Regions from separate parts of the Lysobacter claricitrinus genome, predicted to be linked through region 2. Evidence: predicted binding sites of a transcription regulator. Region 2 holds the regulator's gene; each other region holds the start of a gene.
The links. The regulator HrcA, encoded in region 2, represses chaperone genes, less so after heat shock. The targets are predictions, from matches to a motif close to TTNGCACTCNNNNNNNNNGAGTGCNAA.

Region 1: a site for HrcA is predicted at 6,625-6,651, ahead of rpoH (RNA polymerase sigma factor RpoH). Genes of this name have one in related genera too.
Region 3: a site for HrcA is predicted at 1,055-1,081, ahead of groES (co-chaperone GroES). Genes of this name have one in related genera too.

The regions. Positions count from the first base shown of each region.
Region 1 is NZ_BAAFZV010000001.1:534,532-544,925, forward strand. Features, by position in the region: gene ACKTTN_RS02355 (primosomal protein N') at 316-2,523, shown strand; gene tal (transaldolase) at 2,594-3,544, shown strand; gene ACKTTN_RS02365 (hypothetical protein) at 3,784-4,296, shown strand; gene ACKTTN_RS02370 (XVIPCD domain-containing protein) at 4,523-5,656, shown strand; gene rpoH (RNA polymerase sigma factor RpoH) at 5,729-6,613, opposite strand; gene ACKTTN_RS02380 (LacI family DNA-binding transcriptional regulator) at 6,849-7,883, shown strand; gene ACKTTN_RS02385 (alpha-amylase family glycosyl hydrolase) at 7,896-9,584, opposite strand; gene ACKTTN_RS02390 (MFS transporter) at 9,581-10,394, opposite strand, start outside.
Region 2 is NZ_BAAFZV010000002.1:804,479-814,872, reverse strand. Features, by position in the region: gene carB (carbamoyl-phosphate synthase large subunit) at 1-216, opposite strand, end outside; gene ACKTTN_RS08640 (hypothetical protein) at 224-673, opposite strand; gene carA (glutamine-hydrolyzing carbamoyl-phosphate synthase small subunit) at 670-1,794, opposite strand; gene dapB (4-hydroxy-tetrahydrodipicolinate reductase) at 1,973-2,683, opposite strand; gene ACKTTN_RS08625 (2OG-Fe(II) oxygenase family protein) at 2,757-3,446, shown strand; gene dnaJ (molecular chaperone DnaJ) at 3,630-4,757, opposite strand; gene ACKTTN_RS08615 (TMEM175 family protein) at 4,744-5,343, opposite strand; gene dnaK (molecular chaperone DnaK) at 5,401-7,329, opposite strand; gene grpE (nucleotide exchange factor GrpE) at 7,423-7,959, opposite strand; gene hrcA (heat-inducible transcriptional repressor HrcA) at 8,032-9,087, opposite strand; gene recN (DNA repair protein RecN) at 9,172-10,394, shown strand, end outside.
Region 3 is NZ_BAAFZV010000003.1:385,471-395,864, forward strand. Features, by position in the region: gene cutA (divalent-cation tolerance protein CutA) at 1-115, opposite strand, end outside; gene ACKTTN_RS13700 (helix-turn-helix domain-containing protein) at 149-550, opposite strand; gene groES (co-chaperone GroES) at 1,140-1,427, shown strand; gene groL (chaperonin GroEL) at 1,490-3,130, shown strand; gene ACKTTN_RS13715 (S8 family serine peptidase) at 3,567-6,119, shown strand; gene glnE (bifunctional [glutamate--ammonia ligase]-adenylyl-L-tyrosine phosphorylase/[glutamate--ammonia-ligase] adenylyltransferase) at 6,311-9,100, shown strand; gene ACKTTN_RS13725 (GNAT family N-acetyltransferase) at 9,115-9,555, shown strand; gene ACKTTN_RS13730 (mitochondrial fission ELM1 family protein) at 9,559-10,394, opposite strand, start outside.

The DNA of each region.
Region 1 (10,394 bases), on a different contig from region 2:
CGTCACGCGGCGGTCATTCGCAGCATTTGCGACGTTCCAAGGCCAGCATGACAGTCGTGTTTCACGCCCAACCTATTGATCCGGCAGGGAATATCCGGCTTGGTGATTTTTTCGCCAACCCACGGCCGCTGCCCGTGTTTACGGGGTTGCGCATGTCGGCCGACATTCGATTCACAGACTTATCCACACTCGATGTGGATAAGGGCCGATCTTCAATACGGACGCGGACTTACGTCCGATTCGTCACCCGGGCGGGAGCAATACGCGCCAACCTCGGGCCGCGCCGACACCGCCGCCGCCCCTAGACTCCACCCCATGCCCGACTCGCCCGACCTTCGCCCTACAGCCGCTTCCAGCGCGGTGTGGAAGGTCGCGATCGGCGGCCTTCCGCTGGCGCGCCTGTTCGACTACCAGCCGCTGGACGGCGACGCCGGCGACGTCGTCGGCTGCCGGGTGCGCGTGCCGTTCGGGACGCGCGAGCGGGTGGGCGTCATCGCCGCGGTCGGGCCCGCCGACGAGGGCGCGGAGCTGAAGCCGGCGCTCGAACGCCTCGACGCCGAACCGCTGCTCGCCGGCGAGCTGTGGGACTCGCTGCGCTGGCTGGCCCGCTACACCCACGAGCCGTTCGGCGAGGTGGTCGCGACCGCGCTGCCCACGCTCCTGCGCCACGGCGACCCGCTGCCGGCCACCGACCGCATCGGCTGGCGCCTGACCGCCGCCGGCGTCGACGCCCTGCCGCGCCTGCGCGCCGGCCGCCCGCGCCGCGTCGCGGAGTCGCTGGCCAATGGTCCGATCGCCGAGGACGAACTCGACAGCCTGTTCGACGACTGGCGCGCCGCCCTGCGCAACCTGGAAGGCCGCGGCCTGGTCGAGCCCGTGGCGATGCCGCCGGCGAGCACGCCCGCGCGTCCCGGCCCCGAACCGAACGACGAACAGCGCATCGCGATCGACGCGATCCTCGACTCGCGCGATGCGTTCAACGCGTTCCTGCTGGACGGCATCACCGGCAGCGGCAAGACCGAGGTCTACCTGCACGCCATCGCCGACTGCATCGCGCGCGGCAAGCAAGCGCTCGTGCTGGTGCCCGAAATCGGCCTGACGCCGCAGACGCTCGCCCGCTTTCGCGCGCGCCTGGGCGTGCCGGTGTACGCGCTGCATTCGGGCCTGTCCGATGGCGAGCGCGCGCGCACCTGGGCGGCATGCCTGCGCGGACAGGCGCGCGTCGTCGTCGGAACGCGCAGTGCAGTGTTCCTGCCGCTCCCGGACGCCGGCCTCATCGTCGTCGACGAGGAACACGACGGCAGCTACAAGCAACTCGACGGCATCCGCTACCACGCACGCGACTTCGCGCTGTATCGCGGCCACGCGCTCGGCGTGCCCGTCGTGCTGGGTAGCGCCACGCCGTCGATGGAGTCGCTGCGCAACGCCCGCACGGGCCGCTACACGCACCTGCAGCTTCGACATCGCGCCGGTGCGGCGAAGCCGCCGAGCGTTCGCGTCATCGACGTCCGCAAGCGCGCGCTCGACGCCGGGCTGTCGAACGAACTGATCGACACGCTCGCTCGCACGCTCGATGGCGGCGGCCAGGCGCTGGTGTTCAAGAACCGGCGCGGCTATGCGCCCGTACTGCTCTGCCACGACTGCGGCTGGTCCGCCGAATGCCCGCGCTGCGATGCGTCGATGACCGTGCACGCGAAGGGCCGTCGCCTGCAGTGCCATCACTGCGGAACGGCACGACGCTCGCCCGATGCATGCCCGGACTGCGGCGGCCTCGCGTTGCAACCGCAGGGCGCTGGCACCGAGAAGCTCGAGGAGACACTGGCCGCACGTTTCCCCGATGTCCCCGTCGTGCGCATCGACAAAGGCACCACGCGCAATCGTGACGCGCTCGCCGGCCATCTCGATGCACTCGGCGATGCGCCCGGCATCCTCGTCGGCACGCAGATGCTCGCGAAAGGCCACGACCTGCCGGGCCTCACGCTGGTCGCCGTCGTCGGCATCGACGAAGGGCTGTTCTCCGCGGACTTCCGCGCGCCGGAAAAACTCGCGCAACTGCTCGTGCAGGTCGCAGGTCGCGCAGGTCGCGCCGACAAGGCCGGCGAAGTGCTGCTGCAGACGCACCACCCCGACCACCCGCTGCTGCACACCTTGCTCACCGGCGGCTACACGCGATTCGCCGACGAGGAACTCGCGTTGCGCGAGAACGCCGGGTTCCCGCCGTTCGCGCACATGGCGATGTTCCGCGCGGAAGCGCGGGAGATGGACGTCGCCAATTCATTCCTCGCGCAGGTGCGCGGCCATCTCGAAGCCTCGTCGCCCGGCAGCGTGCTCAGCGCGCACGGTCCGCTGCCCGCGCCGATGCCACGTCGCGCCGGCTACCAGCGCGCGCAACTCGTCGTCTCGTCCAACGCGCGCCCCGCGCTGCATGCCGCACTCGACGCCGCGCTGCCCGCGATCCGCGAATTGCCGGAAGCACGCAAGGTGCGATGGTCGCTCGACGTCGATCCGGTCGATCTCTACTGACACCCGCACCGCATCGATGGCACGCCCACGCCGCGGCATGCACAATCCGCGATCGTCCAGGGAGTCACCCATGCCGTCTTTGCTCGACCAGCTGCGCGAAATGTCCGCCGTCGTCGCCGACACCGGCGACATCGATGCGATCGCACGCTTCCGTCCGCTCGACGCGACCACCAATCCGTCGCTTCTGCTGAAAGCGGCCGCGCTGCCGGCGTATGCCTCGCTGGTCGAAAGCGCATTCGCCGCCGCGCAGGGCATCGACCACGACGCACGCGTCGCCGATGCATCGGACCGCCTGGCCGTCGCGATCGGTGGCGAAATCCTCAAGCTCATCCCGGGCCGCGTCTCCACCGAAGTCGACGCGCGCCTTAGCTTCGATACGGATGCGACGATCGCGAAGGCGCATCGCCTCGTCGAGCTTTACGACGCCGCCGGCATCGGCCGCGACCGCCTGCTCATCAAGATCGCATCGACGTGGGAAGGCATCCGCGCCGCCGAGCGCCTCGAACGCGAAGGCATCCACTGCAACCTCACGCTGCTGTTCTCGTTCGCGCAGGCGGTCGCATGCGCCGAAGCCGGCGTGTTCCTGATCTCGCCATTCGTGGGCCGCATCTACGACTGGCACATCGCCAACGGCGCCGCGAAACCGACGACCCCGCAGGACGATCCCGGCGTGCAGTCCGTCACCCGCATCTGGCAGTGGTACAAGCGCCACGGCTACGACACCGTCGTGATGGGCGCGAGCTTCCGCAACATCGGCCAGATCACCGCGCTGGCGGGCTGCGACCGCCTCACGATCTCGCCGGAGTTGCTCGCCGAACTGCAGTCCAGCGACACCACGCTCGATCGCGCACTCATCGACGACGGCAGTCGCACGAACGCACCGGCGTATCTCGACGAAGCGCACTTCCGCTGGCAGCACAACGAAGACGCCATGGCGACCGAGAAGCTCGCCGACGGAATCCGCAAGTTCGCGCAGGACCAGGTGAAGCTGGAAACGTTGCTGGGGTCGCGGGTAGGCTAGGTCACCACGATTCGACGCTCCCAAGGATGGGCATATGTCATCGCCGCACAGGTGTCTCCGCCGCGACGCCGGCGCATTGCGACCTGCATCCACATTCTCAGCCTCCGCGACGCTGCGCGTTCGCCATGCATATGCAATGCATGGCTGGAAGCCCTCGCGATCGTGACCTCGCCCATCCAAGCACCGTCCTTTGGCTGACTCGCCCGAGGCGGCATTTTTCGTGTTCAAGGAGGAGCTCCATGCACCGCTTCGCGCTAGTCGCCACTTCCATCGCATTGTCATTGACGGCATGCAGTCGGCCGCCCGCATCGACGGCGGCAGCTCACGCCGAGGCGACAGTCGCCCACCCCGCACAAAGCTCACCCAATGCCGCGCCTGCTTCGGAGGCCACGCCGCATTCCACGGAGGCAGTGAGCGGCGTTTCACCCGGCATGGCATACGCACGCTTTCGAGCGAAGGCCATGGAGCAAGGCTGGCAACCGAAACCCGATGCCGACTGCCTTGCCAACGTCGTTGGCGCCAACTTCAAGGAGATCTGCGACGCCGATGCCTCGCGTTGCCGGGTGTGCACGGAGATGCCGGAATTGAGTGCGTACAGCGGCGATGGGCAGCTTCTCACCCGCTTCGAGAACAGCGCTGACCATCGCGTTCTCGAGGTTGGCGGTTCTGGCGACATCGAATCTTGGAATCAGCCGGGGCGCGAAGGCGACCTGCAGGTCGCGTCCTGGACGGTCACCAACCCTTCGAAGTAGCCAGCTGCGCGATGGCATGGCTACACCACATTGACGACAGGAGGTTGCAATGAATGTCAATCCACTACAGGAACTTATGCGACGTGGAGAGTCCGGCGCGGCCGGATACAACGCGTACAACCGCGGCACGTATACGGACTCCGACGGCCACCACCACGTTCGCGGGCCCGATCGTCCGATCGATCTGAGCACTATGACACTTGGGCAGGTCTAGGCACTGCAGCACTTGCCCGGCTCGCATCCAGACCGCCTATTCGCGGTTGGCAAGTATCAAATGATTCCCGCCACCCTCGCGGATGCCGCCGTTGCAATGCATCTGAATCCAGATGCGCGCTTCACGCCGCACCTCCAAGACAGGATCCTGTTCGACTACTTGATCGGGCAGCGACGCCCCGCGGTTCACGACTACATCGCAGGCAAGCCGGGGGCGACCCTGACCGACGCGCAGCACGCCATGGCCTGCGAATGGGCAAGTTTTGGCGATCCCGCCAAAGGCGGCCAAAGCCACTATCCCCCCCCGAACCACGCGAGCATCACGCTTGAGCAATCGGGCGCGGCGCTTACGTCCATGCGCAACGACTATCGTGCGGCCATCGAAAGGGGGCTCACGCCGGCCGATGCGTGGACAGCTGCAACGGGATCGTCGCCGACGCACGACCAAGCTGCCCCGAACACGCTGGCGGCTCACGCGCCAAGCACGCATCGATCCGAAAGGCCGGCAGCGATGACCGACGGCGCGCTTACGTCCGGCGAGAGCGGTCCTGAGGTCGCGACACTACAACGCGCGCTCGACCGCCTCGGCTACAAGGACGCGCACGGCCACCACATCGCGGCCGACGGCCATTTTGGGCAACACACCCGCGAAGCGCTGCAAGCCTTCCAGCGCGATCACCATCTCGACGCCCATGGCAGCTTCGGCCCGAAGACACAAACGGCGCTACACGCCGCGGAAGCGTCGCTCGTGACCTCGCGAACCAATCCTCACCACGCGCTCTATGAACGCACGCTCGAAAAGGTGCGCGAAGCCGAACACGCGCGCGGTGTCGCATCCGGTCCGCACAGCGAACGCATGGCCGCCGCGCTGACGACAGAACTCGTGCGCGACGGCATCACGCGCGTCGACCGCGTCGAGTTCAATTCTGCTGGCACCCTTGTGCGCGCCGTGCAGATCGGCGCGATGCGCGACGAGCCCGGGCTCAATCACTCGACCGGCGCAATCAGCACGCGCCAGGCATCCACGCAATCGGTCGCCGAAAGCAGCCGCCAGCTGCACGAGGTCGCGGTGAACGTGCAGGCGCAGCGGCAGGATCCGCAGTTCACCCAGACGCCGACGCGTGCCGCGCCGTCGCCGGCGCACTGAGCAGGGCGCGAGCACGGAAATGCAAACGGCCCGGTTTCCCGGGCCGTTTTGCGTCGCAGATGTACGCAACAGTTACGCCGCGAACAACGCCCGCATCTTCTTGAGCGCGTTCGCCTCGATCTGGCGGATGCGTTCGGCGGACACGCCGTATTCGTCGGCGAGTTCCTGCAGCGTCACCTTGTCCTCGTCCAGCCACCGGCGACGGATGATGTCGCGCGAACGTGCGTCGAGTTCCGACAGGCCGTCGCGCAGCACGTCGAGCTGGCTCGTTTCCTCGTCCTGGCGCTCGTAGAGCTGCGACGGATCCTCGCCCTGCGCACGCAGGTACGCCACCGGCGAGGGCGGACCGTCCTCGTCGCCATCGTCCGGCGCGTCGAAGCCGATGTCGCGGCCGGACAGGCGCGACTCCATCTCAAGCACTTCGCGCTCGGAGACATTGAGGTCGGCGGCGACGGCGCGGACTTCCTCGGCATTCATCCAGCCCAGGCGCGTCTTGCTCTTGCGCAGGTTGAAGAACAGCTTGCGCTGCGCCTTGGTCGTGGCGACCTTGACGATGCGCCAGTTCTTCAGGATGAACTCGTGCATCTCCGCACGGATCCAGTGCACCGCGAAGCTGACGAGGCGCACGCCCTGGTCCGGGTCGAAGCGCTTCACCGCCTTCATCAGGCCGATGTTGCCTTCCTGGATGAGGTCACCGATGCCGAGGCCGTAGCCGTTGTAGCCACGCGCGACATGCACGACGAAGCGCAGGTGCGAATGCACCAGTTCGCGGGCGGCGTCGAGATCCTCGCTGTCGCGGAACTGGCGCGCGAGGCGCTGTTCGTCGTCCACGGTGAGGACCGGGATGCGGTTGACCGCGCCGATGTAGGCCTCGAGCGAGCCGAGCGGGCTCAGCCCGACCGCCGAAACGGCCGGCAGGCTGTTGGGAACGAGAGCGGTGGAGGCTGTCTGGGTCATAGGCTCGTAGGTTAGCAGTCGGGCTGTTGGACTGCTAAAGGGTCCAGGAGTTCCGGACCGTTGCATGTGTGGGACGACGAAGGCGGAATGCTGCCGATCGGCCCGTTCAAGTCGCGTAAAACCGGCGGTATGGGACTGAGTCCCAGGCATGCGGGCGCTACGGCCGCTTTTCCAGCCCTGACCGATGGCAGGGTGCGGCGGTGCCGCGCCCGGCGGCGGCTACACTCCCGCCGGCATGACCAAACGAACCAGGCCGACCTCCTTCGACATCGCCTTCCGGGCGGGTGTATCGCAAGCGACCGTGTCCCGCGTGCTCCGCGGCAGCCCACTGGTGAACGAGGAGACCCGAAAGCGGGTCGAGTCCGTCGCCCGCGAGCTCAACTACAAGGTCGACCGCCGCGCCTCGAGCCTGCGCACCCAGAAGTCCGGCACCCTCGCCCTGCTGCTGTTCGAGGACCCGACGCCGGACGAGTCGCACATCAACCCGTTCTTCCTGTCGATGCTGGGCTCGATCACCCGCGCCTGCGCCCGCCACGGGCAGGACCTGCTGGTCTCGTTCCAGCAGCTCTCGGACGACTGGCATTCGGACTACGAGGACTCGATGAAGGCCGACGGGCTGATCCTGCTCGGCTACGGCGACTACGAGCTCTACCGCGACAAGCTCTCCGCGCTGGTCGAGCGCGGCACGCACTTCGTGCGCTGGGGCGCGGTCGACGCCGACCAGCCCGGCGTGTCGATCGGCTGCGACAACGTCCACGGCGGACGCCTAGCGGGGGAGCACCTGCTTGCATGCGGACGTCGGACGGTCGCGTTCGTCGGCCACGCCTCGTCGCACTACCCCGAATTCCTCGACCGCTACCGCGGCTGCGCGTCCGCGCTCGAGGCCGCCGGGCTGAAGATGGATCCCGCATTGCAGGTCGATGCCGAGACCAGCGAGGAAGCCGGCTACATCGCGACGCGGCAGCTGCTCGCGCGCGGGCGCCCGTTCGACGCGATCTTCGGCGCCAGCGACCTCATCGCGATCGGCGCGATGCGCGCGTTGCACGAGGCGGGCATCCGCATTCCGCACGACGTCTCGGTCGTCGGCTTCGACGACATCCCGATGGCGCGCTTCACCACGCCGCCGCTGACGACGGTGATGCAGGACACGACCAAGGCCGGCCAGCTGCTGGTCGCGACGCTGATGCAGCTCGTGCGCGACGAACACGCCGAGAGCGCGATGCTCCCGGCGTCGCTGGTGGTGCGCAAATCCTCGTTCACGCTCGGCTGAACGCGTAACGCCTTATTGGCGCGACTTGCGACGCTCCGCGTCTTGCAGTGCCGTGCGCAGGTCGTCATTCGACACGGCGCCATCGAGCACGTACACCTCGACGCCGTGTGCCGGCACGGTCGCCGACAACGCGCCGCCGTTCGCGACCTGCACGTTCGTTCCCGCGATCCGCGCGCGCCACGTGCCCGCCTGCATCCAACGGTCGACGTGGAAGTCCGCCGGCTTGTCGCCCTTGTTGAGCAGCACCAGCGCCGTCTGGGCGACGTCGCCGCTCTGCACCACCCGGTAGAACGCCGCGCGATCGTCCTTGAACTCGATGTTCAGCTGCAGGCCGCGTTGCAACGCCGGCGTTTGCGCGCGCACGTGCGCGATGCGACTGAGCGCCGCGTGGATCGGATTGCGCCTGGCTTCGTCGATGCGTTGCTGGCCGAAGTAGTTGCGATTGCCGGTGTGCTCGACAGCGCCGCGTTCGAAACCGATCTCCGAACCGTAATAGATCACCGGAATACCGCGCGCTGTGAACAGGAAGTTGTTCGCGTTGATGAAGCCGGCGTCGGTGGCGTCGAGCCGCGCCATGTCGTGGTTGTCGTAGAACGTCATCAGCTCGTACGGATTGGCGTACGGGCCATCGGTGAGATACAGGCGTTCGGCGATCCGCTCGTAACCCTTCTGCTGGCGGCCGAACACCTCGACCAGCCGATCCTTCAACGGGAAGTCGAGCACGCTGACGTCGGCATTGCGCGGCAACGTATGCGCGGCGATCGTCGCGGCGTCGGTGTCGAAGGCTTCGCCGAACATGAAGAAGCCCGGATGCTTCGCCCGGATGCGCGTGGTGAACGCATGCCAGAACGAATTCGGCATCCAGCCGATGGTGTCGATGCGGAACGCGTCCGCGCCCTGGTCGATCCACTGCGAGTACGCGCCGACGAAATAGTCGAGCACCGCCGGCTCGTTCTCGTTGAGGTCCGACAGCTGCGCGATGCCGCCGCCGGTGTTGTACCAGCGGTGCAGCGGGTTGTTCTTCGGATCGAGCTTCGACGGCGGCAGGTTCTGGTGATCGGCCAGCAGCTCGCCATGCGGGCCGTAGATCTTTCCGTACTTCGGCTGGTCCTTCGGCATCGTGAACGCCGGCGAGCCGTGGTTGCAGACGATGTCGAGCACGGTCTTCAGGCCATGCTGCTTCAAACCGGTTGTGAGCCCGCGGAAATCTAGGTTTGCGCTCGGCAGGTGCTCGTCGAGTACATAGAAGTTGTCGCCCCAGTAGCCGTGGTAACCGGTCTTGCCGCGATCGGTCCAGAAGCCGCCCCACTTCACCGGATCGCCGCCGGTGAAGGCTTCGTCGGGCTGGTCGACGATGGGCGTGATCCACACCGCGCCGAAACCCATGTCGCGGATGTAGTCGGCGTTGTCGAGCACGCCTTTGAAATCGCCACCCATGTAGCCGACGTTGTCGCTGTGGCCTTTGGGTGCGCCGGGTGTCGGGCGATCGAAGGTGTGCAGCGTCTTGCCGCCCTGGTCGCGATGGTCGTTCGACGGATCGCCGTTGACGAAGCGGTCGGTCATCACGAAGTAGATCGCGTCGCTCGCGAACGGCTCGGTGGTGCCGACGAACTGCCGCGCGTCGACCCGCGCGTCGCGGCCCTGCGCCGCGATCGGCAACGCCAACGCGACGGCGGCGCTGAGCGCCAGCACGCGCGTCACGGCGTCACCGCCAGCCGAGCCGCACGCGCCTGCGGTTCGCGCACGCGCAACACGCACAGCCCGGCGACCACCATCGAGATGCCGCCGATCACCAGCGCATAGATCGGATGCCCGCCGAACATCGCCTTCAACAGGAAGCCGAGCAGGCTGGCCGCGACCAGCTGCGGGATCACGATGAAGAAATTGAAGATGCCCATGTACACGCCCATCTTCTTCGCCGGCACGCTGTCCGACAGCAGCGCATACGGCAGCGACAGGATCGACGCCCACGCGAAGCCGACGCCGACCATCGACAGCAGCAGCCAGTGCGGGTCGCGAATGAACATGATCGACACCAGTCCGATGCCGCCCAGCACCGCGTTGATCAGATGGCTGGTGCGCAGGCCCCAACGCGCCACCATCTTCGGAATGACGACGGCGGCGATCGCGGCGAAGCCGTTGTAGGCGGCGAACAGCACGCCGACCCAGTTCGCGCCCTCGTTGTACGCGGCGGACGTGGTGTCGGTGCTGTGGAAGTGCAGGTCGGCGACGGCGGGCGTGGTGTAGATCCACATCGCGAACAGCGCGAACCACGAGAAGAACTGCACGACGGCCAGTTGCGCCATCGACGTCGGCATGTCCCTCATGTCGTCGAGCACGTCGGTGAAGAAATTCTGGCCGCGCATGAAGCTGCGCAGGAGGAAGGCGGCACCGAACACGATGAAGAGGCCGGCGAAGATGATCAGCGACTTGTCCAAGCCGTTCACGAGAATCGCAGCGAGGCCGCATGCGCCAAGCACCATGGCGAGCGTCGCCACCAGCCGCGTGGTC
Region 2 (10,394 bases):
CTGCCAGTTGATCGGCTCGATGTAGACCGCGTCCGCCATGTCCGGGTCGGTCATGATCGTGGCGGGATTGCTGTTGACCAGCACGACGCGATACCCCTCGTCGCGCAGCGCCTTGCACGCCTGCGCGCCGGAGTAGTCGAACTCGCACGCCTGTCCGATGACGATGGGGCCCGCGCCGATGATCAGCACGGTCTTGATGTCGGTGCGCTTGGGCATCGTGTCCTCAGTACAGTCGGTTCTGCCACCGCGACGGCGGCAGCCAGGTGATTCGATCCGGATCGTTCGCGTCGACGGCGCCATTGCGCACGGCGTCGCGGATCGCGGCCTGCATGTCGCTCCAGCTGCGCGCGGCGGAGCCGATTCGCGCGCCGAGCAGGTTGTTGTGCGCGTCCATCGCGCGGCCGTCGTTGCCGACGCCGTCGTGCTCCATCACGTGCGTCACCCAGTCGACGCAGCGCGGCGACAGCGTGTACGCGACGATCGCGCTCGCCAGCGAGTGGCGATACGCGTCGGCGGGCCCGTTACGTCCGCCTGGCAGGTGGGCCTGGAAGAAGTGCACGTACGTCGCGCCCAGCACGAAAGCGGGATACGCACCGAGCGCGAGAGCAGCGACAGCCCAACGACGCCAGCGACGACGCCGCGAGCGGCCGTCGGTAGCGCCCGCTGCGCTCAACGCGCGGCCTCCATCGCGCCGATGAAGCGATCGAACAGCGGCGCGACATCGTGCGGACCCGGACTAGCTTCCGGGTGCCCCTGGAAGCTGAAAGCCGGTGCGTCCGTGACCGCGATGCCCTGATTGCTGCCATCGAACAGCGAACGATGCGTGACGCGAACGTTGCCCGGCAGCGTCGCTTCGTCGACCGCGAAGCCGTGGTTCTGGCTGGTGATCAGCACGCGACCGTTGTCGAGGTCCTGCACCGGATGGTTCGCGCCGTGGTGGCCGAATTTCATCTTCAGCGTCTTTGCACCGACCGCAAGGCCGAGGATCTGGTGACCGAGGCAGATGCCGTAGAGCGGCAGCTTGCGGGCGAGGAATTCGCGCGTCGCCTCGATCGCGTACGTGCACGGTTCCGGATCGCCCGGGCCGTTCGACAGGAACACGCCGTCAGGCTTCATCGCGAACACGTCGGACGCGGGCGTCTGCGCCGGCACCACCGTGATGCGGCATCCGCGCGAGGCCAGCATGCGCAGGATGTTGAGTTTCACACCGAAGTCGTAGGCGACGACGTGGAAACGACCGGCCGTCTGCGCGAACGAATCTTTGTCGAGATCGAGTTCGGTCTCGCGCCATTCGTAGGCGCTGCGCGTGCAGACCTCCTTGGCGAGGTCCATGCCCTTGAGGCCCGGGAACTTGCGCGCACCTTCCAGCGCTCGGTCCGCATCGATCTCGCCCGCCATCAGTGCGCCGTTCTGCGCGCCGCGGTCACGCAGGATGCGCGTGAGCTTGCGGGTATCGATGTCGGAGATCGCGACGACGCCCTTCGACGCAAGCCACTCCGGCAGCGACAGCTGCGAGCGCCAGTTGCTGGGGCGCTTGGGCACGTGCCGGACGATCAGGCCGGCCGGCCACACCGTTTTCGCCTCGTCGTCCTTGTCGGTGGTGCCGGTGTTGCCGATGTGCGGATAGGTGAGCGTCACGATCTGCCGCGCGTACGACGGATCGGTCACCACTTCCTGATAGCCGGTCATGGCGGTGTTGAACACGACTTCGCCGACGGACAGGCCGGGCGCGCCGACCGAAACGCCCTCGAAGATCGTTCCGTCTTCGAGCGCGAGGATCGCAGGTTGATTCACGGGGATCGCCTGTGCTGCCAGAGGATGCCGAGCCCCTGCATGCGCCGGATCGCGGCTGCAGAAAATCGCGGACGCGGTGCGGGACCGGTCCGACGAAGGGCTTCAGGCGAGCGGGAATTCTAGACGCAAGGCGCCGGCGGTTCCAGCGGCAGTCGCGGGTTCTGCAGTGGAATCGTCGTCAGTCGAGCAGATCGGTGACCCGATACAGGCCCGGCGTCCGTCCGTGCAGCCGCCTCGCGACGTGCAACGCACCCCGCGCAAAGATGTCGCGGTTCGTTGCGCGGTGGACGAGTTCGATGCGCTCGCCCGCCGTGGCGAACTGGACCATGTGCTCGCCGACGATGTCGCCAGCCCGCAACGATGCGTAACGCGGCTGCGCGCCGCCGGCTTCGGCGCGAGCGCCGAGGGCCAGGGCCGTGCCGGATGGCGCGTCCTTCTTGTGGACGTGGTGGGATTCGACGATGTCGCAGTCCCAGTCGGCCAGCACCCGCGCGGCGCGCTCGACCAGGTCGCCGAGAACCGCGACGCCGAGGCTGAAATTCGCGGCCCAGACGACGGGAATCGTCGACGCCGCCGATGAAATCGCCGCGCGCTGCGCGTCCGATAGCCCCGTCGTGCCCGAGACGAAGGCCGCGCCGCGGCGCACGCACAGATCGAGCGCGGCGTCGAACGCTTCCGGCAGGCTGAAGTCGATGGCGGCGTCGAATGGCGGGGCGCGATCGAGCGACGCGGCATCCATGCCGAGCACGCCAGGTGGCAGCTCGGCCGGCAGTCGTCGCGCTGCGGCCGCGACGACGCGCACATCGTCGCGTTCGGCCGCGAGCCGCATCAGGGCTTGGCCCATGCGTCCGGAAGCGCCGTGGATCAGCAGTCGGGTCGGTTCGGTCATCGCGCGAGGCTAGCGGCCGTCGAGCGATGCGACAAGCGCGCGTAAAATCGCGGCGACCTCTGCCGGAGCCGACATGGACGCACTGCTCGACATGCAACGCCTGCAGGCGCCGATTCCCGATCGCCCGTCGACGCCGTTTCCGCTGTTCGTGCTCGACGACGTACTGCCCGGCGATGCCGCTGGCGAGCTGGAGTCGGATTTCCCGCGCTATCGCAGCGCCGGATTCTTTCCGTACGCGCCCGAAGATTGCGGCCCGTCGATGCGCGCGGTGGTCGAACAGATGACGTCGAAGGCGTTCGGCGACGCGGTCGGCAGGCAGCTCGGCATCGAAGGGCTCGGCGACAAACCGACGCTGGCGACGCTGTGCCGCTCGCTCAATCGTCGCCACGGCACGATCCATACGGACAGCAAGTCGAAAATCGTCACCGCCCTGCTCTATCTCAACGCCGACTGGCCGGCGACGAGCGACGGCTGCCTGCGGTTCCTCGGCAAGATCGACGACATCGATGCGCTGGTGGTACCGGAAATCCGCCCTGTGTACGGCACGCTGGCCGCCTTCAAGCGCGAGGAAAACTCGTTCCACGGCCATCTGCCGTTCGAGGGCGAGCGCCGCGTCGTGCAGGTGGCGTGGCTGACCAGCGAGGACGAGAAGCTGCGCAAGACCAAGCGCGGGAGGTTCTCGCGTGGGTTGAAGCGGGTGCTCGGAGCTTTGGACAAGCGGTTCGGTGCAGGTCGCGACGACAATGCGTCGCATCCGGATTGAACGTGCATCAGGCATAAAAAAAAAAACGCGCCGGGGCCCGCTTTTTTCTTGTTGCGCTTGTTTGCGACACAGGACGGTTGGACGAGTGTGGCGAGGCGCTGGAGATTCTTCGGTCGCCCAGCCATCGCTATCCGCGATGGCGTTCGCAACGGCTGGACGCTTTCGCGTACGGAACGCCTTTGCTTAGCCCGTCATCCGTTCCCAGAACCCCTTCACGCCGTCGAGGAACGTCGACGAGCGCGGCGAATGACGACGCGCCGCCGTCTCACCCACGAACGTGGCCTCGAACTTCTCCAGAAGCTCGCGCTGTTCGACGGTGAGGTTGACCGGCGTCTCCACGACCACGCGGCAATACAGGTCGCCTTCGCTGCGGCTGCGCACCGAGCGCACGCCCTTGCCGCGCAGGCGGAACATCTTGCCGGTCTGCGTCTCCGCCGGGATGCGCAGCTCGACTTCGCCACCGAGCGTCGGAACGCGAATGGTGTCGCCGAGCGCGGCCTGCGAGATGCGGATCGGCACTTCGCAGTGCAGGTCGTCGCCGTCGCGCTGGAAGATCTCGTGCTCGCGCACGCGCACGTCGACGTAGAGGTCGCCTGGCGGCGATCCCGCCGGACCGGCTTCGCCCTCGCCCGCGAGGCGGATGCGATCGCCGCTGTCGACGCCGGCGGGAATCTTGACCTGCAGCGTCTTGGTGCGCTCGACGCGTCCCTGTCCGCCGCATTCGTCGCAGGGGTTCGCAATGATCTTGCCGCGGCCGCTGCAATGCGGGCAGGCCTGCTGCATCGAGAAGATGCCACGCTGGAAACGGACCTGGCCGCGGCCCTGGCAGGTGCCGCAGGTTTCGAGCTGACCGTCCTCCGAACCGCTGCCGTCGCAGGCGTCGCACTCTTCGAGGGTGGGGATCTCGATGGTCTTTTCGATGCCCCGCACGGCCTCTTCGAGACCCAGCTCCATCACGTAGCCGATGTCGGCGCCGCGACGCGGCCCGCGCTGCGCGCCGCCACCGAAGATGTTGCCGAAGATGTCGCCGAAGATGTCGCCCATGTCGGCGAAACCCGGCCCACCGCCGCCACCGCCCATGCCGTGTTCGAACGCGGCGTGGCCATGGGCGTCGTACGCGCGGCGCTTGTTGGCGTCGGCGAGCGTCTCGTACGCCTCCTTGCATTCCTTGAACGCTTCCTCGGACGCCTTGTCACCCGGATTGCGATCCGGATGGTGCTTCATGGCGGCGCGCCGATAGGCCTTCTTCAGGTCCTCTTCGCTGGCATCGCGGGCGACGCCGAGGACTTCGTAGTAATCACGCTTGCTCATGGTGCGCCATGTCTTGGATGCGGTGTTCGATGCGGCGGTCGGGGACGAACCACATCACGGCGACGGCGGCGTACATCGCCTGTGCCGCCCAGGTGTTGACGAAGGCCAGCGTGACGCCGGAGAGATAGAACACAACGGGTAGAACGGATTTCCAGCCCCACGGGTTCACCGCCCGGGACAGCGTCGAGTCGCTTCCACTGGCGCGCATCAGCGACGCCTGGAACGGAAGCCATGCCACCGCCGCCATCAACAGCATGACGCCGTAGACCGCGACCGGGGTCGCCGCGTCGTGGTGTTCGCCCATCCACGCGGTGGCGAACGGGAACATCGACAACCAGAACAGCAGGTGCAGGTTCGCCCACATCACCCGTCCGTCGATCCGCGTCGCGGCGCGCAGGAAGTGGTGGTGGTTGTTCCAGTAGATGCCGATGTAGATGAAGCTGAGAACGTAGCTGACGAACACAGGGAGCAACGGTCGCAACGATGCGAGATCGCTTCCGACCGGCGCGCGCAGCTCCAGCACCATGATGGTGATGATGATGGCGAGCACGCCATCGCTGAACGCTTCGAGCCGCCCCTTGTTCATCGCCATCCCCGTCGAAGCAAAGGCGCCGGTCGATGACCGGCGCCTCGCAACACCATCTTACTTGGCGTCGTCGCCCTTCACCTCGGTGAATTCGGCATCGACGACATCGTCGTTGCGCGACGCACCGCCCGGATTCGCACCACCCGATGCATCGTCGCCACCGCCCTGACCCGCCTGCGCGACGGCCAGCAGCGACTGCGCGGCTTCCTCGAGCACGCGGCTCTTCGCCTCGATCTGGTCCTTGTCGTCGCCCTTCATCGCGGTCTCGAGGTCGGCGATCGCCGTTTCCGCGCGACCGATCGCGTCGCCCGGCACCTTCTCGCCGTGCTCCTTGATCGCGCCGCGGGTCATGTGGATCAGGCCATCGGCGTGGTTGCGCGCCTGCACGAGCTCCTGGAACTTGCGGTCTTCGTCGCGGTTGGCTTCCGCGTCCTCGACCATCCGCTTGATCTCGTCCTCGGACAGGCCCGAGCCCGCCTTGATCTCGACCTTCTGCTCCTTGCCCGTCTTCTTGTCCTTGGCGGTGACATGCACGATGCCGTTGGCGTCGATGTCGAACGTGACCTCGACCTGCGGCATGCCGCGCGGCGCGGCGTCGATGCCGGTGAGGTCGAAGCGCGCCAGCGACTTGTTGTAACGCGCCTGCTCGCGCTCACCCTGCAGTACGTGCACGGTGACGGCGGACTGGTTGTCCTCGGCGGTCGAGAACGTCTGCGACGCCTTGGTCGGAATGGTCGTGTTCTTCTCGATGATCTTGGTGAACACGCCGCCGAGCGTCTCGATGCCGAGGCTCAGCGGGGTCACGTCGAGCAGCAGCACGTCCTTGACGTCGCCCTTGAGCACGCCGCCCTGCACCGCCGCGCCGATAGCGACCGCTTCGTCCGGGTTGACGTCCTTGCGCGGCTCCTTGCCGAAGAATTCGGCCACCGCCGACTGCACCTTCGGCATGCGGGTCTGACCGCCGACGAGGATGACTTCGGTGATGTCGGACGCGCGCAGGCCGGCGTCGTTCAGTGCCACGCGGCACGGCTCGATCGTCTTCTTGACCAGGTCGTCGACCAGCGCTTCGAGCTTGGCACGCGTCAACTTGATGTTGAGGTGCTTCGGGCCCGAAGCATCGGCGGTGACGTACGGCAAGTTCACTTCAGTCTGCTGCGCGGTCGACAGCTCGATCTTCGCGCGCTCGGCGGCGTCCTTCAGGCGCTGCAGCGCGAGCGGATCCTTGCGCAGGTCGATGCCCTGGTCCTTGTTGAACTCGTCGACGAGATAGTCGATGACGCGCTTGTCGAAGTCTTCGCCGCCGAGGAACGTGTCGCCGTTGGTGGCGAGCACTTCGAACTGCTTCTCGCCGTCGACTTCCGCGATCTCGATGATCGACACGTCGAACGTGCCGCCGCCGAGGTCGTACACGGCGATCTTGCGATCGGCCCCCGACTTGTCGAGGCCGTACGCGAGCGCGGCGGCGGTCGGCTCGTTGATGATGCGCTTGACGTCGAGGCCCGCGATGCGGCCGGCGTCCTTGGTCGCCTGGCGCTGCGAGTCGTTGAAGTACGCCGGCACCGTGATCACCGCTTCGGTGACGGTCTCACCGAGGTAGGCCTCGGCGGTCTTCTTCATCTTGGCCAGCACTTCCGCCGAGATCTGCTGCGGCGCCATCTTGCGACCGTCGGCGGTCTCGACCCACGCGTCGCCGTTCTCGTGCTGCGTGATCTTGTACGGGACGAGGCCGATGTCCTTCTGCACTTCGGCGTCGGTGAACTTGCGGCCGATCAGGCGCTTCACCGCGTAGAAGGTGTTCTTCGGGTTCGTCACCGCCTGGCGCTTGGCCGAGGCGCCGGCGAGGATCTCGCCGTCCTTGGTGTACGCGATGATCGACGGCGTGGTGCGATCACCCTCCGCGTTCTCGATGACCTTCGCCTTGCCGCCTTCCATCACGGCGACGCACGAGTTCGTGGTGCCGAGGTCGATACCGATGATCTTGCCCATGGGTTGCTCCTGCCAATTCGTAAGTCGGGGGCGCTGCGCGCCGATAAGCCGTATCTATGGACCGCCGGCGCCGGTTCAAGGCGCCCGGGGCGATCAGGAGTGCGCGATCACCACCAGCGCGGGCCGCAACAGCCGCTCGTTCAGCAGCCAGCCCTTCTGGTAGACCTGCACGACGTGGTTGTCCGGGGTGTCGCCCGCCGGAACCATGCTCATGGCCTGGTGGTGGTCGGGGTTGAACGGCTGGCCCTTCGGGTCCACCGCGACCAGACCGTTATCCGACGCCACCTTCAGCAGCTGCTTGAGCGTCAGCTCCATGCCCTCGCGCAACGCGCCGGCATCCGCGCCCGCCTGCGCCAGACCCGCCTCCAGACTGTCGATGACCGGCAGCAGGTCGCCGAGAAGGCGCTCGTTCGCGAACTTGCGCGCGGTATCGACGTCACGCGCCACGCGGCGACGCTGGTTCTCGAGGTCGGCGCGTTCGCGCAGCGAATCCTCGCGAATCTGGGTCAGTTCGGCGCTCGCCGCGTCGAGCTGGGCCTGCAGCGCGGCGCAGCAATCCTTCATTGCGCCATCGCCCGCAGGCGTCTGCGCCGGGTCGGCGCCGGGTGGCACGGTCTGTTCGGTGGTCATCGCAGGCCTGTCTCCTTCGCGCGGTTCGCGCGCCGGGGCGAGCTATGGGGCCGGCCACCGTCGATTCAAGGCTCAGCCACCGCGATCGGCGGTCCTCAATGCATCGCCGAGGACGTCGGCAGCCGCCTGTACCACCGGGATCACCCGGTCGTAGGCCATGCGGGTGGGCCCGATCACGCCCAGCACGCCGAGCACGCGTCCACCGGACACATACGGCGCGGTGACCAGCGACACGCCGTCCAGCGGCGCCAGCCCGGTCTCCTCGCCGATGAAGATGCGCACGCCTGGCGCCTGCGCCGTGCGTTCGAGCAGCTGCAGGATCTCCCGCTTGCGCGAGAACGCCTCGAACAGCTCGCGCAGGCGATCGACATCCGCGAGTTCCTGCACGCCCATCAGCCGCGTCTGCCCGGCGACGAGCATGTCCTCGTCGCTGGGCGCCAGCACCTGCTCGGCCAGCTCGATCGACCGCCCCATCAGCCTGTGCAGTTCGTCCTGCGCGGTGCGCATCTCATGCAGCAGCACCGCGCGGATGTCGGCGAGCGGCCGTCCGGCGAAGTGCTGGTTGAGGTAGTTCGCAACGCGTTCCAGCTCGCCTGGCTCGAAGGGACGCCGCGACTGGATGATTCGGTTCTGCACGTCGCCGTCGGAGAACACGAGGATCGCCAGCACGCGTTGTTCGTCGATACCGACGAACTCGATGCGCCGGAACGCGAACTGCTCACGACCCGGCACGCTCACCACGCCGACGAAATGCGTCATCGCCGAGAGCAGCTCGGTCGCGCTGCCGAGCAGCGCCTGCGTGCCCGTGCCGGCGGGCAATTCGCCCCGCAGGCGTGCCATTTCGCCATCGGGCAGCGGGCTCAGCTGCAGCAGCGAGTCGACGAAGAGCCGGTAGCCCTGCGCGGTGGGAATACGCCCGGCCGAGGTATGTGGCGCGCTGAGCAGGCCCGCGTCCTCCAGGTCGGAAAGGATGTTGCGGATGGTCGCGGCGCTGACGTCGAGCCCGGCGTGCCGCGCGAGCGTCTGCGACCCGACCGGCTCGCCACTGCGGATGTAGCGCCCGATCAGCGTGCGCAGCAGCTGGCGTGCGCGGGGATCCTGGCTGGGGTCGAGGGGGCGGCGGCTCATGTCGGACCTATAAGCTGCGGGCCGTCGGCGTGCAAGCGGTTGCGTCGCTTCGCGTGCGACGCCGGCCCGGGCACAATTCGCGCCATGCTGACCCAACTCTCGCTGAAGCAGTTCGCCGTCGTCACCGGAGCCGAGCTCGAGTTCGGCCCCGGCCTCACGGTGATCTCCGGCGAAACCGGCGCCGGCAAGTCGCTGCTGGTCGATGCGCTGGGGCTGCTGTCAGGCCTGCGCGCCGACAGCGGCGTCGTCCGCCATGGCGCCGATCGCGCCGAACTCCTCGCCGCGTTCGACCTCGCCGACGCGATCGCCGCGCGCGACTGGCTGCGCGAGAACGAACTCGACGACGACGATGAACCCGGTATCTGTCGCATCCGGCGCGTCATCCGCGCCGATGGCGGTTCCAAGGCGTGGATCAACGGGCGTTCGGCCACCATCGCGCAGCTCACCGAGCTCGCCGGCTATCTGGTCGAAATCCACGGCCAGCATGAACACCAGGCGCTGCTCTCCCGGACCAGCCAGCTCGCGCTGCTGGACGCATTCGGCCGCAACGACGCGGAACTCGCGCAGGTCGCGACCGCGGCCGCGGCGTGGAGCGAACTCCTGCGCGAGCGCGAGCGTCTTTCGTCGCAGGGCGACGTCTCCGACCGCGTCGAATGGCTGCAGCACCAGCTCGACGAACTCGAGCGCGAGGATCTCGAGCCCGAGAGCCTCGAAAAGATGCAGGCCGACCACCGCCGCTTCGGCCATGCCACCGCGCTGATCGCCGCGTGCGACAACGCCTTTTCGCGCCTCGGCGGCGACGATGGCCCGTCGATCTCGCGCGTGCTCGGCCAGGTACGCGGCGAACTCGCGCGTGCCAGCGAACACGAACCGCGCCTCACCGAAGTCGACGCCATGCTCGACCTCGCGACGATCCAGGTCGACGAAGCGATCGCCGCGCTCGATCGCGTGCGCAGCGATCTCGACGTCGATCCGAGCACGTTCGATCGCCTCGAGCAGCGCCTCGGCCGCCTGCACGAACTTGCACGCAAGCACCGTGTGCAGGCCGAGCAGCTGGCCGCGCGCCGGGACGCGATCCAGGAGGAGCTCGAAGGGCTGCGCAGCGCCGGCGAACGATTGACGACACTCGACGACGAGATCGTGCGCGCGCGCGACGCCTGGCTCGCCGCGGCAACGAAACTCACCGGGGCGCGCACCACGGCATCGCGTTCGCTCTCGTCCGAAACCACGAAACTCATGGGCGAGCTCGGCATGGGCGGCGGCGTATTCGACGTCGCATTCGAGACGACCGGTGGCGATCGCCCGGA
Region 3 (10,394 bases), on a different contig from region 2:
CCACGCCCCGCAGCTGCTGCACGCAGGCGGCGAGGCGTTCGTCGACCAGTGCGGTCGCGATGCGATCGGCGCTCGCCGCGTCCGGACAGGTGCAATGAAGGACGACGACGTGCATCCGGCGATTGTAGCGAGCGGCTGCGCCGGGCCCTCAGACCTCGCGACGCGCGCTTCGCGAACGCCCGGTGCGCAAGGCGGCCATCTGCTCCATCAATTCCACGAGCGGCGCCTGGCTCCGCGGCGGCAGGCTGCGGAACGCGTTGAGCATCCGCAGCTCGAGCGGCTCGTCGACCATCGTGGCGTCGACCGCGGCTACGCCGTCCATGGTGTCTTCATGCGACAGCGCCATCCGTCCGCGGCCCGTCGCCAGCCATTCGAACTGCACGCCGGTAACGGTGGCGACGCGCCGCAGGTTGGACATGCTGGGGCTCTTGCCCTGCACGGCCTCCCAGTGGCTCACGGCGCTGCGCTGGACGCCGACGGTTTCGGCCAGTGCCGACTGCGACAGGCCGGCGTGGCGTCGGGCGAGGCGTATCCGCTGCTGCGAATTCATCGGAAGTGACGCTCCGCGTCAGTTGAAATGACGCTGCAAGGCCGAGTCTACCGGTTTTCACCTCGCTACCAATAAAACCTTCATGAGGTGCGCTTCAGGTCACAGTCTTGGATGAAGAGTCGATGAAATCGGGTAATGAATACGATTTCATAAGTGTCCGGTTTCCATCCGCTACCGGAATCGGACGTTTCTATCGGTAGCGGCGGGGTAGCGCGGGTGACGTGAACCGCCCACAATCGCCCCACGTCGACACGGACCGTCGACTGACATGGGGTCACGGGTTCTTGGGGAGACGCGCCGGATTGCGCGAGCTTGGATGGCCGTCCTCAAAAACCGAGAGCGCGTTTCTTCGGGACGCGCTCTTTTTTTGCCTGCGCGTTTCGTGCGCCCGCGGCCGCTGCCCGGCGCCGCCACTCGATCTTTTTCGCGCCGCCGCCCTTGAAAGCCGCGCCGCGCATCCCATATCCCGCCCCGTCCGCGATGCGGGCGCAGTACGCCGCGGGTTTGGCACTCGCGACGGTCGACTGCTAAAATTCCCCGTCTTTCGCTGTTATTTCAACCACTTAAACCCTCAGCCGGAGGTTCGTGCATGAACATCAAGCCGCTCTACGACCGCGTGGTCATCAAGCGCATGGAAGAAGAAAAGGTCTCGGCCGGTGGCATCGTCATCCCCGATTCGGCCACCGAAAAGCCGATCAAGGGTGAGGTTGTCGCGGTCGGCGAAGGCAAGGCCTTCGACAACGGCAACGTGCGCGCGCCCAAGGTCAAGGTCGGCGACAAGGTGCTCTTCGGAAAGTACAGCGGCACGGAAGTGAAGCTGGACGGCACCGAGTACCTGGTGGTGAAGGAAGACGACATCTTCGCGGTCCTCGGCTGATCGCGGCCTTTCTTCGAATCACCGCATTCCCTTCTGAATTTTTCTTTTTGAGGTAACTGCTAATGGCTGCCAAGGAAATCCGTTTCGGTGAGGACGCGCGCGCCAAGATGCTGCGCGGCGTCAACGTGCTCGCCAATGCCGTCAAGGCAACGCTCGGCCCGAAGGGCCGCAACGTCGTGCTCGAGAAGAGCTTCGGCGCGCCGACGATCACCAAGGACGGCGTGTCGGTCGCGAAGGAGATCGAGCTCGCCGACAAGTTCGAGAACATGGGCGCGCAGATGGTGAAGGAAGTCGCGTCGCGCACGTCCGACAACGCCGGTGACGGCACCACCACCGCGACCGTTCTCGCGCAGGCGCTGATCCGCGAGGGCATGAAGGCGGTCGCCGCCGGCATGAACCCGATGGACCTCAAGCGCGGTATCGACAAGGCGGTCACCGCCGCCGTCGCCGAGCTGAAGAACATCTCCAAGCCGTCGTCGACGAGCAAGGAAATCGCGCAGGTCGGTGCGATCTCGGCCAACTCCGACCAGAACATCGGCGACCTCATCGCGCAGGCGATGGACAAGGTCGGCAAGGAAGGCGTGATCACCGTTGAAGACGGTTCGGGCCTGGAGAACGAGCTCGACGTCGTCGAGGGCATGCAGTTCGACCGCGGCTACCTGTCGCCGTACTTCATCAACAACCAGCAGTCGATGCAGGCCGAACTGGACGACCCGTTCATCCTGCTGCACGACAAGAAGATCTCGAACGTGCGTGACCTGCTGCCCGTCCTCGAGGGCGTGGCCAAGGCCGGCAAGCCGCTGCTGATCATCGCCGAGGAAGTCGAAGGCGAAGCGCTGGCGACACTCGTCGTCAACACGCTGCGCGGCATCGTCAAGGTGTGCGCGGTCAAGGCGCCGGGCTTCGGTGATCGTCGCAAGGCGATGCTCGAGGACATGGCGATCCTCACCGGCGGCACCGTGATCTCCGAGGAAGTCGGCCTGCAGCTCGAGAAGGCGACGATCAAGGATCTCGGCCGCGCGAAGAAGGTGCAGGTCTCGAAGGAGAACACCACGATCATCGACGGCGCCGGCGAAACCGGTGGCATCGAAGGCCGCATCAAGCAGATCAAGGCGCAGATCGAAGAGACCTCTTCGGACTACGACCGCGAGAAGCTGCAGGAGCGCGTGGCCAAGCTGGCCGGCGGCGTTGCGGTGATCAAGGTCGGCGCGTCGACCGAGATCGAGATGAAGGAAAAGAAGGCACGCGTTGAAGACGCGCTGCACGCGACCCGCGCTGCGGTCGAGGAAGGCATCGTTCCGGGCGGCGGCGTTGCGCTGCTGCGCGCCAAGGCTGCGATCAAGGGCCTGACCGGCGCCAACGAAGACCAGAACCACGGCATCCAGATCGCCCTGCGCGCGATGGAAGCGCCGCTGCGCGAGATCGTGACGAACGCCGGTGAAGAGCCGTCGGTCATCGTCAACAAGGTCGTCGAGGGCAATGGTTCGTTCGGCTACAACGCCGCGACCGGCGAGTACGTCGACATGATCGAGGCCGGCATCCTGGATCCGACCAAGGTCACCCGCACCGCGCTGCAGAACGCCGCGTCGATCGCCGGCCTGATGATCACGACCGAAGCGATGGTCGGCGAGCTGCCGAAGAAGGACGAGCCGGCCATGGGCGGCGGCGGTGGCATGGGCGGCATGGGCGGCATGGATTTCTGATCGCTGCCGGGCCGCGGTCACGCTCGCTTTCGGGTTACTCCAGCGCGCCGCCGCGCGCCACGGGAACCCGCTTGCGATCACGACTGTCCCGCAAGACGAAAAGCCCCGCTTCGGCGGGGCTTTTTCTTTGCGCGAATCGCCGGGGGGATCGACGCCGTTGCCGACCGATGACGACCGCTGGCGCCGGCTCGGCGCGCCCGCCGGAAGTTGGCCTCCGCGCGCTCATGAACCTGTCCGACCGTTCGTCGCAGGGCGACAGGAATGTGACCCAAGTCGCGTTTCGTGAAGATAGGCTAAATCTCGGCCCCCACCCCGTCCTGTCCCGGCAGGGGGCTGCGTTCAACCACCGTCCAGTGGCTCCTATCCCCCCGAACTGACGAGGTTTGCCGTGAAGAAGTCTTCCACCCTGGCTCTATCCGTCCTAGCGTGTGCCTGCATGGCAGCGCTCGCCGCGGACGGTCTCCCGGTCACGTTCCTCCAGCCCGACGCGCCGTCGCCGACCGTCGACCCCAACGCCGCTCCGGTCGACGAGTCGCCGCAGCGCTGGTTCGTCGAACTCAGCAACGCGCCGCTGGCCGACCGCGGCTCCGCGGCGATGCTTGCGAGCGAGAAGCAGACGTTCCGCACCGCCGCGCGCAACGCGGGCGTCAAGTACGTCGAGAACTACGCGTTCGACAACCTGTTCAACGGCTTCTCGGTGACGGTGTCGCGCGCGCAGCTGAGCACGATCGCGCACATGCCAGGCGTCAAGGCGATCTATCCGGTCGAGACGATCGCGATGCCCGAGACCACGCCGGGTTCCACGTCGGATCCGGACCTCTACACCGCGCTGCAGATGACAGGCGCAGATGTCGCGCAGAGCAGCCTGGGCCTCGATGGCACCGGCGTGCGCGTGGCGGTGATGGACACCGGCATCGACATCGACCACCCGGCGTTCGGCGGTGGCGGCGTCAATGGCGGCACCGCATTCCCGAGCGCGCGCGTGGTCGCCGGCTGGGACTTCGTGGGTGATGCGTACGACGCGGGCACGAACCCGGTCCCGGTGCCGGATGCACGTCCGGACGACTGCGCGGGCCACGGCACGCACGTCGCCGGCATCATCGGCGCGAACGGCCAGGTCAAGGGCGTCGCACCCAAGGTGTCGTTTGGCGCGTACCGCGTGTTCGGCTGCGCGGGTTCGACGTCCGCGGACATCATGCTTGCCGCGATGGAACGCGCGCAGGCCGACCACATGCAGGTGCTCAACATGAGCATCGGCTCGGCCTACCAGTGGCCGCAGTATCCGACGGCGCAGGCTGCGTCGCGCCTCGTCGACCGCGGCGTCGTGGTCGTCGCGTCGGCCGGCAACGACGGCGCGACCGGCATGTACTCGCTCGGCGCGCCCAGCGTCGGCGACAAAGTCATCGGCGTCGCGTCGTACGACAACATCGGCATCGCGCAGCCCGCGTTCGCAATCTCGCCGGACGCCACCAAGGTCGGCTTCAACGCCGCCACCGGCGCGCCGCCGCCGCCGACGTCGGGCAGTGCGCCGCTCGCGCGCACGGGCACGACGTCCACGCCCGACGATGGCTGCGCGGCGCTGCCCGCCAACAGCCTCGCAGGCAAGGTCGCGCTGATCCGTCGCGGCACGTGCTCGTTCTACATCAAGGCGTCCAATGCACAGGCCGCCGGCGCGATCGGCGTGCTGCTCTACAACAACGCCGCGGGCGCGCTGAATCCGACCGTCGCCGGCACGCCGTCGATCAACATCCCGACGGTGGGCATCAGCGCCGCCGACGGCGCGCTGATCGATGGGCGCATCGCCGCAGGGCCGACGCAGCTCACGTGGGGCAATTTCCATGTGTCGCAGCCGAACCCGACGGGTGGCCTGATCTCGTCGTTCTCGTCGTGGGGCCTGTCGCCGGATCTCACGCTCAAGCCCGACATCGGCGCACCGGGCGGTTCGATCTACTCGACCTTCCCGCTGGAACTCGGCGGCTACGCCTCGCTCAGCGGTACGTCGATGTCGTCGCCGCACGTCGCGGGCGCCGCCGCGCTGCTGCTGCAGGCGCTGCCGCACACGCCGTCGCAGGCCGTCCGCTCGATCCTGCAGAACACCGCGCAGCCGTCGCTGTGGTCCGGTTCGCCGGGCCTGGGCCTGCTGGAGGCCACGCATCGCGCCGGCGCCGGCATGCTGCACATCGATCGTGCGATCGTCGAAGCGACGCGCGTCGAGCCGGGCAAGCTGTCGCTGGGCGAGGGCGAGGCGGGCCCGCAGACCCGCACGCTCACGTTCAACAACGGCGGCTCCACGCCGGTCACCTACACGTTGAGCGGCGTGCAATCGATCGGCACGTACGGCAGCACGTTCACCCCGTCGTACTTCATCGGCGGTGGCGTCAACGTGGCCTTCTCCGCCCCGACCGTGACGGTCGCGCCGCATGGCACGGCGTCGGTCAACGTCACCATCACGCCGGCGCAGACAGGCCTCGGCATCGACGGCGGCATCTACGGCGGCTACGTGGTGATGACGCCGAACGATGGCAGCAGCACGTTGCGCGTGCCGTTCTCGGGCTACATCGGCGATTACCAGACGCGCCAGGTGCTGGTGCCGACGGCGAACGGCTTCCCGTGGCTCGCCAAGCTCACCGGCAACTCGTACTTCAACCAGCCGTCGGGCGCGACGTATTCGATGGCCGGCAATGACGTGCCGTTCTTCCTCATCCACTTCGACCACCAGTCGTCGGCGATCCGCATGGACGTGCGCGACGCCAATACCGGTCGTTCGTGGCACATGGCGCTGTCGACCACGTACTTCGGCCGCAACTCGTCGGCGACCGGCTTCTACGCGTTCTCGTGGGACGGCACAACGACGCAGGGCCGCAACACCTACGTCGTGCCGAACGGTCGCTACACGGTGCTGCTGCAGGTGCTGAAGGCGAACGGCGATCCGGCGAACCCGGCGCATTGGGAGACCTGGAACTCGCCGGTCATCACGGTCGCCCGCTGACCCGGTGAACAGGGCCGGCCAAGGACGGCCGGCCTGAACCGTACAAATTTTGCTGCGCTGCAGCGTGCATTCCCCATCACGTGTCTTTAACGATAGACATGCACCCGACGTGGGGGAGGGAGCAAGGGCCCGCTGGTGGCAACGCCAGCGGGCCTTTTTTCGTCCCGGCTCCGCAGCGGCCGCATGACAGAATGCCGCGCATGAGCGAACCGACCCGCGCCGCGGATGCCGTCGACGCCGCGGTCGAGCGCGCGGTCCATCGTCTCGCCGTCGACCACGCCGCCCGCGACCGCATCGCCGCGATCGCCCGCACCAGCGACTTCGCCATCGACGTGCTTGCGCGCGATGCCGCGCTGCTCGCGCAACTGCTCGCGGACGACGGCGCAACGCCCGTCGCCGAACCGTCGCTCGATCCCGCAATGCCCGGCGACTGGCCGTCGCAGCTTCGCCGCTATCGCACCGCTGCGTCGACGCGCCTCATCTGGCGCGACGTGCACGGCCTCGACGACGTCGACGCGACGCTGGCGGGCAGCACGCAACTTGCCGAGCGTTGCCTGTCGCTGGCGATGGAGGCGATCGAGGCACAGTTCGTCGCGCGCCACGGCCACGTTCGCGACGCCGACGGCCGCGTGCAGCGGCTGGTCGTGTTCGGACTCGGCAAACTCGGCGGCGGCGAGCTGAATTTCAGTTCGGACGTCGACCTCGTCTACGCGTACGAGAACGGTGGCGACTCCGACGGACCGCGTCCGCTCGACGCGGAAGGCTATTTCACCCGCCTCGGCCAGCAACTGGCGAAGCTGCTCGACGAGGTCACCGCCGACGGCTTCTCGCACCGCGTCGACCTGCGCCTGCGGCCGTTCGGTAGCGCAGGGCGGCTGGCCTGGTCGTTCGCTGCGCTCGAGCAGTACTTCCAGCGCGAAGGCCGCGACTGGGAGCGCTACGCCTGGCAGAAGGCGCGGCCCGTCGCCGGCGACATCGACGCGGGCGAGCGGTTCCTCGAAACGCTGCGGCCGTTCGTCTATCGGCGCTATCTCGATTTCGGCGCGCTCGACGGCCTGCGCACGATGAAGGCGTCCATCGCCGCCGAGGTCGCGCGTCGCGAGCTCGTCGACGACATCAAACGTGGCCCCGGCGGCATCCGCGAGATCGAGTTCCTCGTGCAGGCGCTGCAACTGATTCGTGGCGGCCGCGAGCCCACGCTGCGCGGCCGTCGGCTGCTGCCGTCGTTGCGTGCGCTGGTGGGCGCGGGCCATGTCGACGCCGAAACGGGCGATGCGCTCGCATCCGCGTATCGCACGCTGCGCCGCGTCGAAAACCGCCTGCAGATGCTGCGCGACGCACAGACCCATGCGTTGCCGGACGACGAGGTCACGCGTAAGCGCATTGCGACGGGGCTCGGGCATCGCGACTGGGACGAATTCCGCGCCGCGCTGGATGCGGTGCGCTCGCGGGTAACGACCGAATTCAACGCCCTGCTCGCGCCGCGCGAACGCGCCGCAGCGCCCGATGCGCTCGCGACCTACTGGTGCGCGCTTCCGGGTGGTGGCGATGCCGCGACGCTCGCCGACGCCGGTTTTCCCCAGGCCGACGAGGCCGATGCGCTGCTGCGCGACTTTTCGCGGTCGCCGGCCGTCAACGCGCTCTCCGACGCCACGCGCGCACGGCTCGATCGCGTCATGCCTGCGCTGCTGCACGGCGCTGCGCAGTCGCGCGAGCCGCTGCTGGCGATGCGCAGGCTGGTTGCGCTGGTCGCGAACGTGCTGCGCCGAAGCGCGTACCTCGCGCTGCTCGACGAACAGCCGGCGGCCCTCGAACGCCTCGTCGACGTTGTCGCGCACAACGCACTGCTCGCGGAACGGCTCGCGGCCTATCCGCTGTTGCTCGACGAATTGCTCGACGCGCGCATCGCCGGTGCGCTCCCGACGCGCGACGAGATGTGCGCCGCCTGCGCCGCCGCGGTTCACGACATCGACGACACCGAGCACGCACTGCGCGCCCTGAATGAGGTGCGACAGGCGCTGAGCTTCCGCATCGCGATGGCGGTGCGCGATCGTCGGCAGCCGGCGGACGACAGTGCGCGACAGCTCGCGTGGCTGGCGGATGCGGTGGTCGCGGTCGTGGTGCGCATCGCCGAAAACGAAGTGGCGTCGGCGAGCGGCCGCGTTCGGGGCGCACGTTTCGCGGTGCTCGGCTACGGCAGCCTGGGTGGCGAAGAGCTGGGCTTCGGCTCGGATCTCGATCTCGTATTCCTCTACGACGCGCAGTCGGGCGCGGAATCCGACGGCGCGCGTCCACTCGACGCGCAGCGCTGGTTCGCGCGTCTTGCGCAGAAGGTCGTGGCCCTGCTCGGGGCGGCGACCGGTGCGGGTCGCCTGTACGACGTCGACGTCCGCCTGCGGCCCGACGGCGCAAAAGGCCTGCTCGTATCGAGCCTCGCCAGCTTCGCGGGTTACCAGCGCGAACGCGCATGGACGTGGGAGCACCAGGCACTGGTGCGCGCGCGTTGCATCGGTGGTGATGGCTCGCTCTGCGAGGACTTCGAGCGCGTGCGTGCGGAAGTGCTCGGCCGACCGCGCGATACCGCAGCAGTCATGGAGGACGTGGCCAAGATGCGGCAACGCATGCGCGCCGAACTCGATCGCTCCGACGGCGCGAGCTTCGACCTCAAGCAGGGCGACGGCGGGCTCGTCGATCTCGAATTCGTGCTGCAGGCGCTGGTGCTGGCCCACGCGTCGCGCGCACCCGCACTGCTGCATCCACGCAACACGCGCGCGCTGATCGATGCATGCCGCAACGCCGACGCCATGGATGCGACGGTCGCCACGCCGCTCGCGGAGGCGCATGCGTTGATGCTCGCGCGCGGTCTCGATTGCACGCTCGACCGCCGCGCGCGACGCGTGCCGCCCGACGCCGCAGTCGACGCCGCGCGGGCGATCGTCCGCGAAGCCGCGCAGGGCTGCGGCCTTCGTTTCGCGCAATGACCGCGCGAGGTGGAATGATCATTCGCGCCGCCGATGCCAGCGATGCACCGGCGGTGGCCGCGCTATCGGCGCAGCTCGGCTATCCGGTCACGGAGGGCGACATCCGGATGCGGCTCGAGATGTTGACGGCCGACGCCGGAAGCGTCGTCTACGTTGCGGTGCTCGACCGCGATGTCATTGGCTGGATCGCCGCGTCACGACGAATCACCGTGGAATACGGCGTCGCGCACGAGATCACGGGGCTGGTGGTCGACGCGACCCGCCGCCGCACGGGTGCCGGGCGCGCGCTCGTCGATGCCGCGCATCGGTGGGCCGCGGAGCGCGGCGCCGATGCACTGGTCGTCCGCTCGAACGCCGCGCGCGAGACCTCGCACGCGTTCTACGCCGGCATCGGATTCGCGCGGACGAAGACGCAGCACGTCTACCGACGCGCGATCGATCCGGCGTCGGCCTGAGGCCTACTTCGACGGCGAGGGCAGGCCAAAACGTTCACGCAGCAGCGCGGCGACGCGCTGCGTTTCACGCATCGGCTCGGCCTCGAACGCTTCGAGATTTCGCGACAGCGGACGAATGCGTCCCGCATCGCGCAACGCCTTGACGAAGCGCCGCTGCCGTCCGCGCACCTGTCGATCGCCGGCAACGAACACCGGCGCGCGTGTCGCACAGGCTTCGGACAACATGTTCACCGAATCGGCCGTGCAGACGATGCGGTCCGCCCAGCCGAGCAGCGCCGCGTAGGGGTTGCGACCGTCCACCGACCCGGTCCACACCACGCCCGGCAATCCGCGCAGACGCTTCTTCACCCGCGCGACCATCTTCGGCGGCGTGCGGCGCGACGTCGTCGCCAGCACGCTGCCGCCTTCGGTCTCGATCAGCGCGCGCACGTCGCGCAGCCAGCGATCGAGGCGTCGCATCGACATGCGCATGTTCGATGTCGGCCCGCCGATCAGCAGCGTGGTGCGCGGCCCCGGCAGCGGACCGAATGCTGCGAAGGCCGCGCGCGATGCGCCGAGCCATGTGTCCTGCACCGGGTTGAGCGATCCGATCAGTTCGATCGCGTTGGGCGCACGCAGGCGGTCGTGCGCGGGTGCGATCACCACGTCCCAGTGCGACGTGCGGATGCGTGGATCGAGGATCTGCACCGCGTGCGCGCCGCGTGCGCGAAGCAGCCGCGTCGCCAGCGCCGCCTGCCGCCCGCAGCCGACCACCAGCGTCGTTGCGAGGTCGGGATCGCGCAGGCGCTGCTCGAACTCGGCGCCGAACGCACGCTCGGCATCGCCGACGATGCGCGGCG